3 regions of the Congregibacter litoralis KT71 genome follow, and region 2 is predicted to be linked to each of the others. Evidence: predicted binding sites of a transcription regulator. Region 2 holds the regulator's gene; each other region holds the start of a gene.
The links. The regulator sigma-54, encoded in region 2, starts transcription at its own class of promoters, with help from an activator protein. The targets are predictions, from matches to a motif close to TGGCACANNNNTTGCNNT.
Positions count from the first base shown of each region.

Region 1: a site for sigma-54 is predicted at 1,753-1,770, ahead of KT71_RS18900 (sugar transferase). Genes of this name have one in related genera too.
Region 3: a site for sigma-54 is predicted at 2,556-2,573, ahead of flgA (flagellar basal body P-ring formation chaperone FlgA). Genes of this name have one in related genera too.

Region 1 is NZ_CM002299.1:4,178,919-4,184,468, reverse strand. Features, by position in the region: gene KT71_RS18910 (glycosyltransferase) at 1-544, opposite strand, end outside; gene KT71_RS18905 (DUF6492 family protein) at 541-1,443, opposite strand; gene KT71_RS18900 (sugar transferase) at 1,813-2,514, shown strand; gene KT71_RS18895 (DUF3667 domain-containing protein) at 2,576-3,445, shown strand; gene KT71_RS18890 (FAD-binding domain-containing protein) at 3,438-4,904, opposite strand; gene KT71_RS18885 (GIY-YIG nuclease family protein) at 4,901-5,550, opposite strand, start outside.
Region 2 is NZ_CM002299.1:3,330,991-3,336,540, reverse strand. Features, by position in the region: gene mgtE (magnesium transporter) at 1-274, opposite strand, end outside; gene KT71_RS15215 (HPr family phosphocarrier protein) at 271-540, opposite strand; gene rapZ (RNase adapter RapZ) at 549-1,403, opposite strand; gene KT71_RS15205 (PTS sugar transporter subunit IIA) at 1,403-1,912, opposite strand; gene hpf (ribosome hibernation-promoting factor, HPF/YfiA family) at 1,939-2,226, opposite strand; gene KT71_RS15195 (RNA polymerase factor sigma-54) at 2,363-3,844, opposite strand; gene lptB (LPS export ABC transporter ATP-binding protein) at 4,192-4,917, opposite strand; gene lptA (lipopolysaccharide transport periplasmic protein LptA) at 4,895-5,550, opposite strand, start outside.
Region 3 is NZ_CM002299.1:1,061,909-1,067,458, reverse strand. Features, by position in the region: gene flgE (flagellar hook protein FlgE) at 1-782, opposite strand, end outside; gene KT71_RS04975 (flagellar hook assembly protein FlgD) at 810-1,508, opposite strand; gene flgC (flagellar basal body rod protein FlgC) at 1,531-1,953, opposite strand; gene flgB (flagellar basal body rod protein FlgB) at 1,968-2,360, opposite strand; gene flgA (flagellar basal body P-ring formation chaperone FlgA) at 2,616-3,374, shown strand; gene flgM (flagellar biosynthesis anti-sigma factor FlgM) at 3,534-3,860, shown strand; gene KT71_RS04950 (flagella synthesis protein FlgN) at 3,879-4,352, shown strand; gene KT71_RS04945 (GGDEF domain-containing protein) at 4,598-5,550, shown strand, end outside.

The sequences.
Region 1 (5,550 bases), 850 kb from region 2:
GCGCGGCAAAAATCAGGTCTGCGCGTTTCGCGATCCGGTGCTCGGCGCGGCGGACACGGCCGGCCTCAATAAAAGCGGCGGCCCTCAGGGCGATGTTGCCCGGAAGGCGCGCGTAGCGATCCCAGATCTGATGGTAGGCATTGTGGGCGTGATACACGACCAGACCTTTGTAGTTGTCCGGGAGGTAGGCGCTCACCTCGTAGTGATCGAGAAAAATGATGTCATGGGATGGGGCGAGGCGACGGACCTGTTGGGCGATGGCCGCATCGTAGCTGCGATGCACGTTCAGGGGTTTGCCCGCCAGGTAGCTGCCGAGGAGGCCTTTTGCCGAGCGGGGCACATCGATGCGTCGATGAATGTGTTCAACGCAGGGGGAGCGCGCTTCAAACTCGTGTCGATAATCCGCATCGTCGAGCTTGAGAGGTGATACGAGGGTGACCTCGTAGCGTTCGCCCAGGGCCTCCAGTAGTTTCAGACTTTTTACCTTGCCCCCGCTTTGGGGTGGGTAGGGCAGTTCGGGGGTGATAAACAATAGTTTTTTCATAGTGCGAGTCCCTCCACGGGGCTTAGGCTTGAGGCGGTCAGGTCGCGCACAATGCGCTGCTCATCCTGATCGCTGAGTCCGAGATTGGATTGAAGTAACACGGCGACGGCGCCGGCGCTGAGGGGGTAGCTGCCCCCTGCCAGAGCGTCGGCTTCCTCGCGGAACCAGCAGCAATGGGCCAGGTCCTCATCACAGGAAAAATGGCCGCTGTTATCGATGCCCACGACGGCGTCGATATAGGCGCCATACAAAATGTATTCCGACACTTTGAGCGCCCGGGCCACACCCTGGTACCAGGGGCGGCTGTGCGTGTCTTCAAGGTGTTTTTGCAGGCCTTCAAGATGACTTCGTCGCCAGGTAATCAGCTGTCCGATGTAATCGTGGCCAAAGTACTGTCTTCGCGTACCAAGGAGATCGGCGGCCTTGTGGTGCCATGAGAGGTGTTCGCCGCTGTTCTTGGCGCCGGCGATGCGATGCAGTCTCAGCTGGTCATGGTCGACGACATGATCGCGGGAAAAAGGCCTCACAAACTGCAGGTCGGAATCGGCAAAGATAATGAATTCGGCGCTAGTGACGGCGTTTGCCGAGAGCTTCGTGACCTGCTGCATCACCCAGCCGCGGACCGGCCAGGCGCGGCGGTCCAGCCACCAGCGATGGCTGCGCGGGAGCTGCTTAAAACTGCCCGGTACAATGTCCTCGACGGCGACGATGTTTCGTCGTCCGTTTGACAGCTTGCGGAACCGGCTTAAATCGCGGGCGGGTACCACCAGCCAGTGCGTGATGTCGCCGCTGACCCATCGATCCACCGATCGGCAAAGGCGCTCACAGCGATTAAAGTCCGGTGCGTAGGAGCAGGTGATCATGCTCAGCTCCTCCGGGTGGTGCGCGTGTTTCTGCATAGTGTGCTTGTCCCTGTTCATGTGTGGCATCGCTGTCGATTGATATTGCGGCTATTGCTCGATTCCATAGGAGTAGCAGGGTGCGTGCCAGCTTTCAGGGATTCTTGTAATACCTATAAAAATCAATGGTTTAAGGGGTAGTTGGTCGCACTGCCTGGCGTACTGCGGTAGCTATCGCTAAAGAAAAGTCTTAATATGTATTGCAAAATGCGAGCTTTATTGCGAGGGGTCCGGGCGATAGCCGCGCCATCTTTCTTTAAGCGCATATAAAAGTGTTAAAAATCAATGAGTTAAGAATTTATTCGGCGATGGCACGCCGGTTGCTCCAGGGAGTGTGTAGCGCAATACACAATTTTTGGAGCAACACTAATGTCCATCCTCATGACCCGCCCCGGCGATGCGATCACCGCCGGCACACAACTCTTAGCGAGTAGCTATACTGGCTGGCTTCGCGATGCCCACGACGGCGTCTATGCCGCTCTCAAGCGCGGTATTGACCTCATTGTCAGCACCAGTGCACTGCTTATCCTCGCGCCTTTGTTGATCGCCACCGCGATAGCTGTGAAGTGCGAGTCCCCCGGCCCCGTGCTGTTTTCCCAAACGCGGATTGGCCGTCGCGGGCGGCCCTTCAAGTGCTGGAAGTTTCGCTCCATGTATACCGACGCAGAGGCACGGAAAGCCGAGCTTCAGCGACAAAACGAGATGGAGGGCGGCACCACCTTCAAGATGAAGCGCGACCCGCGCATCACCCGTATCGGTCGTTTCATTCGAAAGGCATCTATTGATGAGCTTCCCCAGCTCTGGAACGTATGGGTGGGTGAGATGTCCCTCGTGGGACCAAGACCCCCGGTCCCGGCTGAGGTGGCACAGTACACGGCGATGGATCGTCTACGGTTGTCCGTGAAGCCCGGTATTACCTGCATCTGGCAGGTCAGTGGCCGCAGCGACATTCCCTTCGAGCAGCAGGTTCAGCTGGATATCCGCTATATCTATGAGCGTTCCCTGTGGCTGGATATACGTTTGCTCGTCGCCACGGTACCGGCCGTATTGCTTGCGCGGGGCGCTTATTGACCGGTGCAACTTCTCCACTGCTAGACTGGCGTGAATAAACAGCCTTTCGGAGCCGATACGCGTGGAGGAAGGGACTACCCGCTGCCGCAATTGTGATACCCCGCTGGATGGCCTTTACTGTCACAACTGTGGTCAACGGGAGGGTCGCGGTGACCTGCATTTCCAGGAGGCGGTCACGGATATTCTGGGTGATGTGTTCACCTGGGATTCGCGGGTCTGGCGGACCCTGGTTTCTTTGTTGTTTCGACCGGGCTTTCTCAGCGCGGAGTTCAATGCAGGACGACGGGTGCGCTACATGCCGCCCTTTCGCCTGTATCTCATCGTTTCCTTTGTGCTTTTCCTGACGCTTTCTCTTATGACGGACTATGTCGTGGACTTTGGGGATGCCTCAGATGACGCCGTCGAGGTGTCCATATCCCTGGATTCCGAGGATGAGGCCACCGCGGAAGAGTCTGAGTCGGCGCAATCCGAAGCCGCCGAGGCGCCATCTTCCCTGACGGAGGCACTGCAGGCGCGTATCGATGCCAAGGCGCCCCTGGTGCGGGATGATCCCGGCGGCTATGTCCGTGAGCTGTTGGAGTATCTGCCCCAGGTCATGTTTCTCATGCTGCCGGTGTTTGCGCTCCTCCTCAAGCTGGCCTATCTGTTCTCGTCCTTCCACTATTTGCAGCACCTGGTGTTTGCCCTGCACTACCACACCTTTGTGTATCTCCTGTACCTGGCGTCCATGGTCCTGGAGCAGATCGCCATGTACGTGGATGGAATCGTCGCTCTTCCCCTGCTCATCTATCTGCCCCTGGCGCTGCGCCGAAGCTATGCAAGCTCCTGGCCCGGTGCCCTGGGGAAATCGCTTTTCCTGATGATCAGTTACGGCGCTGCCCTGGTGCTTGGGATGGCGGCAGCGGCCGTTGCCGTGCTGGTAACTATGTAGCCCCCACGTAGCGTTTTTCGATATGGCGCGTCAGAATGCGCGCCTTTTCCCGTTTTACCACGGGGTCGTCCTTTAAAGCCCAGAGCCGATCCCGGGCGCTGCGATAGGTCTCCCTGACATCGACGACAGGTGGGGCGTAGGGTTTGCTGTCCAGGCCATAAATCAGCTGCTCCATGGGACTCAGATCCCAGGGACGGTGAATCATGGGAGTTGGCACCTCGGCCAGCTCGGGTACCCATTGGCGAATGAATGCACCGTCGGGATCGTGCTCCTCGGATTGTTTGACGGGGTTATAGATGCGGATGGTGTTGATGCCTGTTACGCCCGCCTGCATCTGTAACTGCGCAAAGTGGATACCCGGCTCAAAGTCTAAAAACAGCGATGCCAGATGGGCCGCCCCCACGCGCCAGTCCTGCCATAGATGATGGGTCAGAAAACTCACTAACATCGCCCGGGAACGAAAGTTGATGTAGCCCGTGGCGGCGAGACAGCGCATGCTCGCATCGATGAGGGGATATCCCGTGTTTCCCTCGGCCCAGGCCCGTGCCAGGGCATCGTCGCGGGAACGGGGATGATGGAGGTAGCCGCGGTTGATGTCTTCGTGCTCCATGCGGCATTCCATTTCAAACTTCTGAATAAAGTGGCAGTGCCAGTGGAGTCGCGATTCAAAGGCCTGGAGCGCGCGGCTGGATCCCCGTTCTTTTTGTGCTGCGCGCAGGGCCTGATAGACCTGCCGGATGCTGAGATTTCCCCAGGCCAGGAAGGGCGATAAGCGGGAACAGCTGCTGCGACTCGCCAAGGGTTTGGAGATGTTCCGGGCATAGGCGGGGGAGCGTCTCTCAAGAAAATCGTTCAGGGTTTGCCAGGCTTCACTCTCTCCGCCGGACTGGAACTGGTTGTCCGGGCTACGCCAGCTGCCGGGCAGATCGCGAAGATGGAAAGCGGCGAGGCGCTCCTCGCACGCAAAACTTCCGCGGATCAGGCGGTGGTCCACATCGTGACAGGGCGCGGACATCTGCGCCGTCCACTTCCGGTTCCAGCCTTTGCGGTTTTTGCGACCCCGCTGCACACCATTACTGGGAAACTCCTTCCAGGGGATGCTGCGCTCCTGAAACAGGGCGGCAAGCTCGCGATCCCGGGCAAAGGTTTTTTCCAGGCCGGTCTCTTCATAGGAGTAAACGCTGTGCAGCTGCTCCTCGTCCGCCAGCACCCGAAAAATCTCCCGGGGATCGCCATGGAGAACCCGCAGTGACCTGGGGTGTGCCTCCAGGCGTCGATGCATATCGCGGAGAGATTCCCAGACAAATCGCCAGTGGCGCTCATCGTAGTGGGGGTCCTTGAGGAGTTCCGGCTCAAAGCAGTAGAGAAGCACCACGGGCAACCCACTGCCAAGGGCGGCCTCCAGGGCCGCGTGATCCTGCAGGCGCAGATCCCGCTTGAGCCAGACGACGGCGTTCACGCGGGACTCAGCGCCTCGCTGTTTTCGCTCTTCTCGCTTTTCTCAGCTTTTATGTCCCCTGCCAGCGACGGGGCGCCCGCGCCTTGCCTGTTCAGCGCAAAGGGGTTGTCGATGAGCCCGCCGCTGACGCCATCGAGGAGTGCGCCGGCATCCTGGCGCAGGGAGCGGACGGCAATGCGGTAGGTGTCGCGATCAAAAATCAGATCGCTGTCGCGTTTGGCAGCCTGACGGGCGCGGTCCCGGCGCTCAAAGGTGCCGAGATAGGACCAGTGGTTGATCAGATGAAACTGTCGCTTTGGCTGGAGGGGTGACGACTCGCCGGTGTACCTGCTGTCCTTGTCCCGCTCTTCCTGAAGCAGCACGGGCCCGGCGAAGGGCCAGGCGGCAATGCGCTGTTTGTCCAGGGCCTGGAGTAATCGGCTGTTGTGGGCATCGGCACTTTCCTTGCCGGCGCAGGCGCCGTGACAGCGCCCCACCTGATGACCAAAACAGGGCCCCCGCCCCCGCTCCGCACCGAGCATGCGCAGGCAGAGACCATTATCCCGGGCAAGACTGCGCAGGGAGTTGTCGATGTGTTTACGGGACCGGAATAGCCCGAACACTGATTCTATGCGCTCACCGGCGGGACAAAAGTCGCTGGGGATCA
Region 2 (5,550 bases):
CCGTTATCTGGGCGACCTGATCCGGTCCCATGCTCTGGAGAAAATCGAGTTTGAGCTCTTCTCCCAGCTCGTTGAGCACCTCGGCTTCCTGGGAACCCTCCAGCAGCTGCCAGAGCACATGGCGGTACCGCGGCGGTGAGGATTCGAGGATATGGGCGACCTCGCCGGGTTCCATGACTCGAATGAGCCGGCGAACATCGGCCAGGGTGCCGCTCTCCAAAGCCCGGGAAACGCTATCCCGGGAGCGCTTCTGATCTTCCTGCAGGGTGTTCATTCGCCTTCGCCGAAGTAGTCGTTCACAAGGGCATGTATCGCCTCCGTGGCCGCGGCCTCATCGTCACCATCGACGCGGAGGGCCAGGGTGCTGCCCTGGCCCGCGGCCAGCATCATCACGGACATGATGCTCTTGCCGTCCACCCACTCTCCACCCTTACCGACCTGAATCCTGCTTCCAAAGCGGCTGGCACAGCTGACAAATTTGGCAGCGGCGCGGGCGTGAAGCCCCAGCTTATTGATGATATTGAGCTCGCTCTCGATCATGGCGCTGCCTACTGGAGCTCCCGATGGCGAAGCTGAAGTTGCGCGAGTTGGCCCTGAAAATGGTTATAAAGGCGCCTGGCCATATACACCGAGCGATGCTGGCCGCCTGTGCAGCCCAGAGCGACGGTGAGGTAGCTGCGACTGCTCTTCTGGTAGGCGGGCACCCAGCGTTCGATAAAACCCGCAATATCCTGAAACAGCTGCCCGGTAATATCGTGGTCCTCAAGGTAGGCGACAACGTCAGGATCTTCGCCGGTTTTCCGGCGCAGCTCGGTTGACCAGTGAGGGTTTGGAAGCAGTCGTAGATCAAAAATCAGGTCCGCATCGCCGGGTACGCCCCGCTTGAAACCAAAGGACTGAAAGAGGATGGCCATCTCCTCTGCTTCGGAGCCCACCAGTCTCTGGCGGATGGCATCCCGAAGCTCATAGATGGTCATGGTCCGGGTATCGAGGGTGAGGGTTGCCTGCGCGGCCAAAGGTTCCAGAAGTTCACTTTCATAGCGTATGGCCTCGGCCAACGGTAGTTTCTGGTTGGTCAGGGGGTGGCGTCGCCGGGTCTCGCTGAAACGCTTGATCAGGGTGGCTTCATCGGCGTCCAGATAAAGAATCCGCGGCTGCACCGACTCCGGCAGGGAGGCCAGGGCAGCATTAAAGCCCTGAAGGTCACGAAAAGCGTTGCGCGCGTCAATGCACACGGCAATGCCCCGAAACTGTTCCGGGAGGCCCGGTCCCGTCTCCCGCACAAGGGCGGGGAGGAGGGAAGCGGGGAGGTTGTCGATGGCGTAAAAACCCTCGTCCTCCAGCTGGTGCAGGGCGGTACTCTTCCCGGATCCCGAACGACCACTGATGATGATCAGGTCCACTAGGCGCTGCCTGCGGTCCAGTTTGTCGCCGTGTTAAACAGCTCTTCGTTGCTGCCGCAGTGGCGAAGGGCCTCCCGGAAGTCCGCCTGGGAGAAAAGCCGCGCCAGATCTGCGAGAAGGTTTAAATGCTCCTGGGTCGCCTCGCTGGGTACCACCAGGGCAAAGAGAAGATCCACATCTTCATCATCCGGCGCATCAAAGTCCGCACCGCTGGACAGGGTCAGGAGCACGCCGCAGGGCGTCTCACAGTCCCTGAGACGGCAGTGAGGTATCGCGATGCCATTGCCCAGAGCGGTGCTTCCCAGTTTTTCCCGTGCCAGCATGCCGGCGACCAGCTCATCCGGGTGGAACTCATCCCGGTCACTCCCCAGTACCTCCGCAACCAGGTCAAAGAGGTGCTTCTTGCTGCCCCCGGGTATGCGGCACAGGCTGCGTGCCGGCGTGAGCAGATCGCTGACGCTGTTGGCGGCGTGGGGTGTTTCCGGGCTCATGGTCGGGATTGCTGACATGGGTAATTCAAAAAGCTCCCTGGCGTTTAGTGGGGTCGGTTCTTTTCCTTGTGCTTGATCAGCTGTCGATCAAGCTTGTCCACAAGGGCATCAATGGCGGCATACATATCTTCCGAGTCAGCGGAGGCAAACAGATCCTTGCCGGCGATATGCACCGTGGCCTCTGCTGTCTGTACCATTTTCTCCACGATGAGTGTCACCTCGGACTTGCTGATCTGACTGTAGTGCCGCTGCAAACGTTCGAACTTTGCTTCTACGTACTCCCGCAGGGCATCGGTGACTTCGACGTGGTGTCCGCTGATTACTATTTGCATGCGCTTCTCCTTTTTCTTTCTTTCCGCTGGGTGTTTTGCAACGTTCTTGTCTTTCTGTCGTTGGATCTTTCCTTGAATCGATCTTTATACGGCTTGGCGAGCGTCACGCCGCAGCGCGCAGGGGCTACCGCCATGTTTATACAAGCCGCTTGCGCTCGTTGGACGGTGGAATGGTGAGGCTATCCCGGTACTTGGCGATGGTCCGCCGGGCGACCTGAATGCCCTGACCCTCGAGTAGTTCCGCAAGCTTGCTGTCGGAGAGCGGTTTGCGGGGATTTTCCGCGGCCACGAGTTTTCGGATGAGAGCACGAATGGCCGTGGAGGAGCAGGCGCCACCACTGGTGGTGGCCACATGACTGGAAAAAAAGTATTTGAGTTCAAAGATGCCCCGCGGCGTGTGCATATATTTACGCGTCGTTACACGGGATATGGTCGATTCATGCATTTCCACGGCCTCCGCGATGTCGTGCAATACCAGGGGCTTCATGGCCTCTTCCCCGTACTCCAGGAAGTTCCGCTGGCGCCTCACTATTTCTGTAGACACCTTCATCATGGTTTCGTTTCGACTCTGGAGACTTTTCAGAAACCATTTGGCCTCCTGAAGATTGTCCCGAAGGTAGCTGTTATCAGCGCTGTTGTCGGCGCGCTTGATCATGCCGGCGTAGTAGTCGTTGATCCGCAGTCGCGGCGCGGTGTCGGGGTTCAGCTCTACCACCCAGCGGCCCTCCTTGCGGCTGACATAGACATCGGGAACGATGTACTCCGTATCGTCGTCCCCAAACTGCTTGCCGGGCAGAGGGTCCAGGGAGCGCACGAGAGTCAGGACGCCGCGAAGATCATCTTCCGAAAGTTTCATACGGCGCATGATCTGTGCGTAGTCGCCGCTGCTCAGTTGATTGATGTGACGGTTGATCAAAATCTTTGCCTGATCCAGCCAGGGTGTCTGGGGATCGAGCTGTTTGAGCTGCAACTGCAGGCATTCCTGCAGGTCCCGGGCGAACACTCCCACGGGCTCAAACTGCTGGAGGGCGTGGAGGACGGCGGTGACCTCCTCTTTTTCGATCTCAAGTTCCGGCGGGAAAAGTTCAAGAAGATCTTCGACGCTGCTATTGAACCTGCCGTTGGCATCCGTGGCATCGATGATGGCCAGGGCCACGATGCGGTCACTGTCGGACAGGCGGGTGAGATTGAGCTGCCACCGCAAGTGATCCTGCAGACTCTCGCTGCCCCGGTTGCGGCTGTCGAAGTCAAAGTCCTCACCGGCACCTTCGGATGGGGGAGGTGCGCTCGAGGGAAGGATGTCCTCCCACTGCGTATCCACGGGCAGGTCTTCGGGCATGTTCGCCTCGAATTCTCCCTCGGCGGAGGCTTCGTCGACGTTGGCGCTCCGTTCAGGGTTGTCCATGGGGCCTTCGTGATTGCCGGAGTCTTCGCGGTCGGGTTTTTCCGGGGTATCGGCTTGCTCCTCTTCCACCTCGAGCATGGGGTTTTCCTGCAGCGCCTGTTCGATTTCCTGCTGTAAATCGAGGGTGCTCAGTTGCAACAGCCGAATAGCCTGCTGCAACTGCGGTGTCATCGTCAGCTGGTGACCGAGCTTGAGATGTAGTCCCTGCTTCATAGCGCGTCAGTCCTGCCCTATTGCGCTACGCACCGATGGTCTTGTGCCATCTGGGTGCGCTCTTACGCGCGCTCTGACCCGATTCGGGCCCGCGCGCATCCCCACGGTGAGACAGTGCATTGCTGTCCAATAGACCTGAGTGTAGGCCTGCACCGAGGTCCGTGCAACGCCTTGGCTCGCTTATTGCATTATGGTAATGAAAAATAATGAAACGTGGTGGAAGAATAGTGCAGATTGCTTGAGGGCAGTGGAGGGCAGTGGAGGGCAGTGGAGGGCAGTGGAGGGCAGTGGAGGGCAGTGGAGGGTAGCCGGATGGGTAACGCCCAGCGGCATAGCGCACCGGGCAGCTAGAGGCGAAAATTCTCGCCGAGATAGGTCTTGCGCACCTTGGCGTTTTCTAGAACGTCCTGAGGGCTGCCCTGGGCAATGATGTGGCCCTCGCCCACAATAAATGCGGTTTCGCAGATATCCAGTGTTTCCCGCACATTGTGGTCCGTAATCAGAACACCGATGCCCCGGGTCTGGAGGTGGCGGATGATGTTCTTGATGTCGCCCACAGAGATGGGGTCCACGCCGGCAAAGGGTTCATCCAGGAGAATGAACTTGGGCTCCATGGCCAGAGCCCGGGCAATCTCTACGCGACGGCGTTCGCCGCCGGAAAGTGCCTGACCAAGGCTGTCCCGGAGATGGCCGACATGAAACTCCTCAAGGAGCTCGTCGCGGCGCGTCCGGCGCTCCGCACGGCTCAGGTCTTTGCGGGTTTCCAGAATAGAGAGGATATTGTCGCCAACGCTCATGCGGCGGAAGATGGAGGCTTCCTGAGGCAGGTAACCGATACCGCGGCGGGCCCGCTCGTGCATGGGCAGGGCGGTAATACTTTCATCGTCAATCAGAATGTCACCGCCGTCCGAGGCCACGATGCCCACGATCATGTAGAAGCAGGTGGTTTTTCCCGCACCATTGGGGCCCAGGAGTCCCACGACCTGGGCGCTCTGTACCTCAATACTCACGTCCTTGACGACGGCCCGGCCACGGTAGGCTTTTGCAAGACTACGGGCTGTCAGGGTCGCCATCGACGCCTCCCCGGGGATTCTGCCCACTCTCGCCCGGCCCGGGCTCGCTTGCCGGTGCTTCGCTGTTCTTATCGTTGCTGTCCTTTTTATCGCCAGAGTTGTCGTCACCGTCGCGGGTCTCCGCTTCGATGACCGCGGCGGGGATAATGACCTGCACCCGTCCACTGGCATCTTCCGGGGCCGCGTCGGCGCGGACGCGCTGCTCGGCCATGAAGTAGTCGATGGAATCGCCGCTCACCACGGCGCCGTCCTGCTCGATGACCGCGGCTTCTCGCAGTTGCACCCACTCGCGGGACTTCTCGTACACAATGCGGCCGGCGCTTGCGGTGACGAACCCCTTGTCGATCTCCGGCTGCTGGCGCAGGGTCGCGGGCTCACCGACAGCGATGATGCGATCGGCGGCCTCACTGTCGTGAAATATCGTGATCTTGTCCGCACGGATGTGCAGGCTGCCCTGCTTCATGACCACGTCGCCGCTGTACACGGTGAACCCCGCGCGCTCATCCCGCACGGCGCGGGCAGCGGTGATTTCAATGGACTGCAAACGATCTTCGGGGAGCGCCAACGCAGGGTAAGAGCCCAAGGCGCCGATGATCATGGCACAGCGCGCCAGGATAGCGCAGAGCCTGCGCA
Region 3 (5,550 bases), 2.1 Mb from region 2:
TCCGAGGCCGGGTCAAACTGGCCATTGGAGGTGAACTGCAAGGTTACGGGATCGCCCACGGTGCCCGTTCCGGGGTCCTGGCTTTGACCATCAATCAGCGAATACACCTCGAACTCGTTGGGGTTTGCAGTCTTTACGTAGTAGAGGCTCAGTACATGGGGGTTGCCCAGGCTGTCGAAGATCGTTGTAGAGGTCGTTGCATTGAAATCTGCAGGACTCGGCGCCGTGGGAGGCACGGCAAAGGCGTCATAGGGACCGTTGGTGGCAAAGCCCGTGCCCGTGGTGACTTCCCGGGAATCGAGGTTACTGGTCAACGACACATTGGAGGTGGGGTTGGGATCAATCAGCGAGGTATCAATCTGGATATCCCCCAGCTGTCCCGTCACATCACCTCCACCATCGACTTGGAACCCCTGAAGTCGAGCATTCTGGTTCGAGACTAGAAACCCCTCCCGGTCTACCTGAAAATTACCCGCCCTTGTGTACTCAACAGCACCTTCAACACTGAGTTGGAAGAAGCCGTTGCCATTGATCGCAAGATCCAGAGAATTATTGGTAAAGGTGATATTGCCCTGACCAAACTCCTGGGTGACACCGGCGAGCGACACGCCCTTACCGATGGCATTGGAGCCCGCTCCGAGAAGACTGGTCGCGTACACGTCGGCAAACTCTGCACGGGAGGCCTTAAAACCCGTCGTGGATGCGTTAGCGATGTTGTTACTGACGACACCAAGGTCAGCGGTTGCCGCGTTGATGCCTGAGATTGCTGTACTAAACGCCATACTGACTCTCCTTCAAGAGTGGTTTTGCTATAAAAATTGTTTTACCTGTTCGAGACTTACCTTGCTGCCGTTGGCCAGGTTGAGCGTCACTGCGCCCTGGGCACCGTCAACGGCAACGGAATCAACGCGCTGATGTGCGTAAACAGAGGCGGCAGTATTTTGCCCCCCGATGACCGCTTCGGCGGATACGCGATAGCTGCCCGGGGGCAGCAGCTCACCCTGAGCGTTTCGGCCATCCCAGCGCACCGGCAGTTGTCCACCGGCAGAGGCAGGAAGGGCGGCGCTATAAACCAGACGCCCCGAAAGATCCTGCACATAAAAGTTACCGCCGGCGGTGCTGTCCCCGAAGTCCACGGTGGCATCCAGGGAATACTCCACTTCACCCTGAGCGTTGGCGGCTCCCGTGAGCTGGCCCAGATTGCTATCGGTCATCACGCTGCGCCCCACTAAAGAAGCAGCTTGGAGGGCCTGCCCCCCTGTCAGCGCACTACTCAAACCTCCGAAACTCGCGTTCAGCTCATCAATACCCGATACCGTGCCGAACTGAGCCAGCTGCCCCATCATGTCGCTGTTACTGTTGGGATTGGTGGGATCCTGGTTTTCAAGTTCGGCAACCATCAGCGCGAGGAAATCCTCGGCGTCCATTTCGTCAATGGAGTTCGCCGCCTCGTTTCCTAAAGGTGTTGAAGGCGGAAATAACTCATTGATTGATGAGAGTGAATCCATGATCTCAATACTCCAAAACTATTTATCGTCCAAGGGTCAGCGTACGAAGAATCAATTGTTTAGCGGTATTCATCGCTTCGATGCTGTCCTGATAGGAACGCGATGCTTCCATCATGTTGGCCATCTCCTCCACGCTATTAATGGCAGGGCGGTAGATGAAGCCCTCGTCGTCGGCCATGGGGTGCGTCGGAACATATTCTTTAACCGCGGGTAGATCCGACTGGGTGATACCCGACACGCGAACACCCGCCACGGCATCCATGCCATTCGCACTGCTGAGCTCATTGAGCATCGTTTCGAACACGGGGTACTGTGCGCGGTAGGTTTCCTCCGCACTGCTACTCACTGCGTTCGCGTTGGCCAGGTTGCTGGAGATGGTGTTCAGTCGGGTGCTCTGGGCGTCCAGAGAAGTGGCTGCAACGCTGATGGCATCAAATAGACTCATAGCTCAAGCTCCTTTTAGACCTGTCCGCGGATGGCAGTGCGCAAGCTGTTGATGCGCCCATCGAGAAGATTCAAGCTGGCCTGGTAGCGCATGGCGTTGTCCATGAACTCGGCGTGCTCGCGTTGGGATTCCACAGTATTGCCGTCGAGGGAGGGCTGCGTGGGAATGCGGTACATCGGTTCAGTGCTTCCCGGCGTGCCCGAAGCGTTCAGATGGGCAGCGTGAGTACGCGTCATGCCATCCTGCGCTCCCATGGCGCTCTGCATGGCTGCCCGGAAATCGATATCCCGGGCCTTGTAGCCCGGGGTGTCTGAATTGGCGATATTCGCCGAAAGCAGCTCGGTTTTTTGCGCACGCAACGCCAATACCTGGGGCGAAACACCTAATGCGCTGTCTAGTCCTGCCATAGCTTTATGGTCCATCTTGCTGTGCTGATACTCCCTGTTGCTATTCAATTGTCATGCCAATAACAAATACTCAATAAAAACAGCAAGTTATACACCCCTCCAGCACGCCCTGGGCGGCAATCAGCCGCCGTTGCGGCAAGCTTTGCCGCCCTGTTCCAGCGCCGGCAGTCATTGCCTTCTCTTTCCGCCCGGCTCTGGCACGAAACCTGCTGCTACACCGGTACAGCCGTTCTACCTGCAGGAAACGTCAGAGAAATGACACATCGCCCAGTCACCCCCAAAACCCTCTCGCAGCGTCAGGCGCCGGGTTCGGCCGTGAAATCGCTTATTGCAGTACTGCTGGGCTGGGCTTGTGTGAGCAGTGCCGCAAACGTTTCAGCAGCCACCCAGCCCCACGGGGATATTCTGAACATGGTGGAGTTTGCCGCGCTTCAGGCGGCGACTGACCAGGGCCTGGAGCGCGTGGAAGTCCGGGTGCGCCCTCTGGATCAGAGACTTCGTCCGGCGCTGTGTGATCGCGAGCTGGAAATTGTTAGGCCTCACAACGGCAGAGTTCTGGGTCCCGTGAGCTATGGAGTGCGGTGCAGCGGCAGCGTGCCCTGGACCCTGTATCTTCGCGCAGAAGTGAGCGCGTCCCTGGACCTCCCCGTTCTCAAAAAAGCGCTGCCCCGGGGCAGCATTCTCGGCGCTGACGACCTGGAAATTGTCACCCGGCGCGTCACTGCCCAGGTGGCGGATGTGATCCTGGAGCCCGCGGCCGCCGAGGGCATGGAACTCAAGCGCCCTTTACCGGCGGGTTCCACCCTGCGTCACGGGCATGTCGACCTCCCGGAACTGGTCTCCCGGGGGCAGATGGTGACGCTCATCGCCGGCGGTGGGGGCGTAGAGGTGCGTATGCAGGGAAAGGCGATGGGCAGCGGCGCTCAGGGTGATCGCTTGTTAGTAACTAACCTCACCTCCGGTCGTCGCGTCGAAGGATTGATTCTGCCTGACGGCAGCATTCGCATACCCTGAGCGATCAACTGCTTTGGGGGCAAGCCAGGTCCGGACGACCCCAGCCGCTAAAAAGGTGGTTTGTGCTAAACTTTTTCAGGGATTGACCGCTAACAACGGTGAATCACTCAACGCCTTCGCCGCAGTCATGATGGGTGCGGCGAAACAGGACGGAGACCCATGAATCCGGTAGACAACAACATCAATGTCCGCCCAACGCGCAGCGACAGCGATCCAGTGAACCGACGCGGCGCTGATGCCGTGACGAATAGCCGCCCTGCGCCGGGCTCTGCAAAGGATGCTGCATCGGTCAGCGATGGGGAATCTGTTTCCATTACGGGAACAGCAACAGAGCTTTTATCGCTGGAAAACCAGCTGAAAGCCCTGCCCGGCGTCGATCAGGCGCGCGTCGACAGCATTCGCGAAGCAATCAGTAATGGTAGCTACTCCGTCGATCCGGAGCGCATCGTGGACAGCCTCTTAAAGAGTGAAGTCGAGCTCGGTTAAACGGAGATCTGCCCCCTCATGAGCGCCGGCTCTACCCAGCTCACCCCTCTGCTCACCGCAGAGCTTCGCACCCTTCGCAGCCTTGAAGCGGCTCTTGACGCCGAATATCAGGCACTGGTGGACAACAGTGTTGACGCCCTCGAGAGCGCAACCGCGCAAAAAAACCTGGCAGTGACTGCACATCGCGAGCAGCAGGAACAACGATTGAGCTGGATGCACGGCCTCGGATTGGGCGCCGACAGCTCTCTGGCAGAACTTGTGGAGCACTGCGGCGGCAGCCCCCAGGATGCTGAACTTCAAGATACCCTCGCGGCCCTGGCCGCCGAATGCCAGGAAAACAATAGGCGCAATGGCGGATTAATACTGCGTCTGCAGGACCGTACCCGTGGCGCCCTGGATGTACTGCGTCGTGAGGATGGCGGACCGGACCTCTACTCCCTCAGCGGCTCCCGGGAACACCAGAGCGACAGCCGCACTCTCGGAAAAGCCTGATTCCCCCCCTCACCAGCAACACGGCCAGCAATACAGCTGGCAATTCAGCCAGCACTTCGCTCAAAACCATAGCCGGCAATTTTTTGACGACGGCGGCCAAGGGGCGGCGATACGATGCCGTCTGACTGTCATTTTCCTGTCGCCTATCTTGGCCTTGCCATAAATCCGGCAAAAATCCTCAAAAGAACAGGCAAAATAGCCTAATTTCTAAAAAAATAACTGGCACAAGCTTTGCATTGTAGACCTTGACGCAGATAACGACCGCTCCCGAAGACGGCGATGAGGCCAAGGCAATGAAAAAAGTCATCCCCCTGCACAGCAAGCTCGACCCTGAGACACGCTCACCGGGGCACACCGCGACGGCGCTGCCTACGGGTGAAGCCCTCGCCAACCTCCCGGGCCGCTGGAGTGACGGTGCAGAACAGCAACTGCTGTTAATGCAGCGCCTCATTGGCAGCAACAATGTCGACACCATTGCGTCTATGTTCTTTAGCTGGTGTTCAGATCTGGGGCTTGCAGATGGCATGACCTATGAGGCCGTCGGCGATGGTGCCGAGCTTCGCTTCGGGACTCGCCGCCACCACAGCGCCAACTACACCCTCACCCTAGACAGCATGGAGCTGGGCCGCGTCTCGCTCTGCCGCCGCGAGCGCTTCAGCGAGAGCGAGCTGCTGAGTATCGAACAGGCCCTGGGCACCGTGGCGCGCTGCCTCCGTGCAGCCATCGAGTATCAGACCTTGGAGTCCATGGTGAACCAGGATTCCCTGACGGGCCTGGGTAATCGCCTGTCGTTGCACAAGTGGATCGAGCGCGAGCTTTCGCGCACGCGGCGCCACAACAGCCCCTTGGCCCTGATGATGATCGACGTCGATCATTTCAAGAAAATCAACGACAGACTGGGACACCTCGGCGGCGACCACGTACTGCGAACCATTGCGAATGTGTTCAAGAGAAGCACGCGAGGCTCGGACCTGCTGTTTCGCTACGGCGGCGATGAGTTCACTATCCTGCTGCCCCACACGGATCTCCCGGGGGCAAGAGAAGCCGCCAAACAAATCCGCGCGAATCTCAAGCGCATCAGCAGTGAGGATTTCGGCCTTGGAGAACACGGCGAAGGACTGCGCCCTGACGTCAGCATTGGTATTGCCAGTTACCATGCAGGAGACACAGAAAGTACCCTGCTCCAACGCGCCGACAC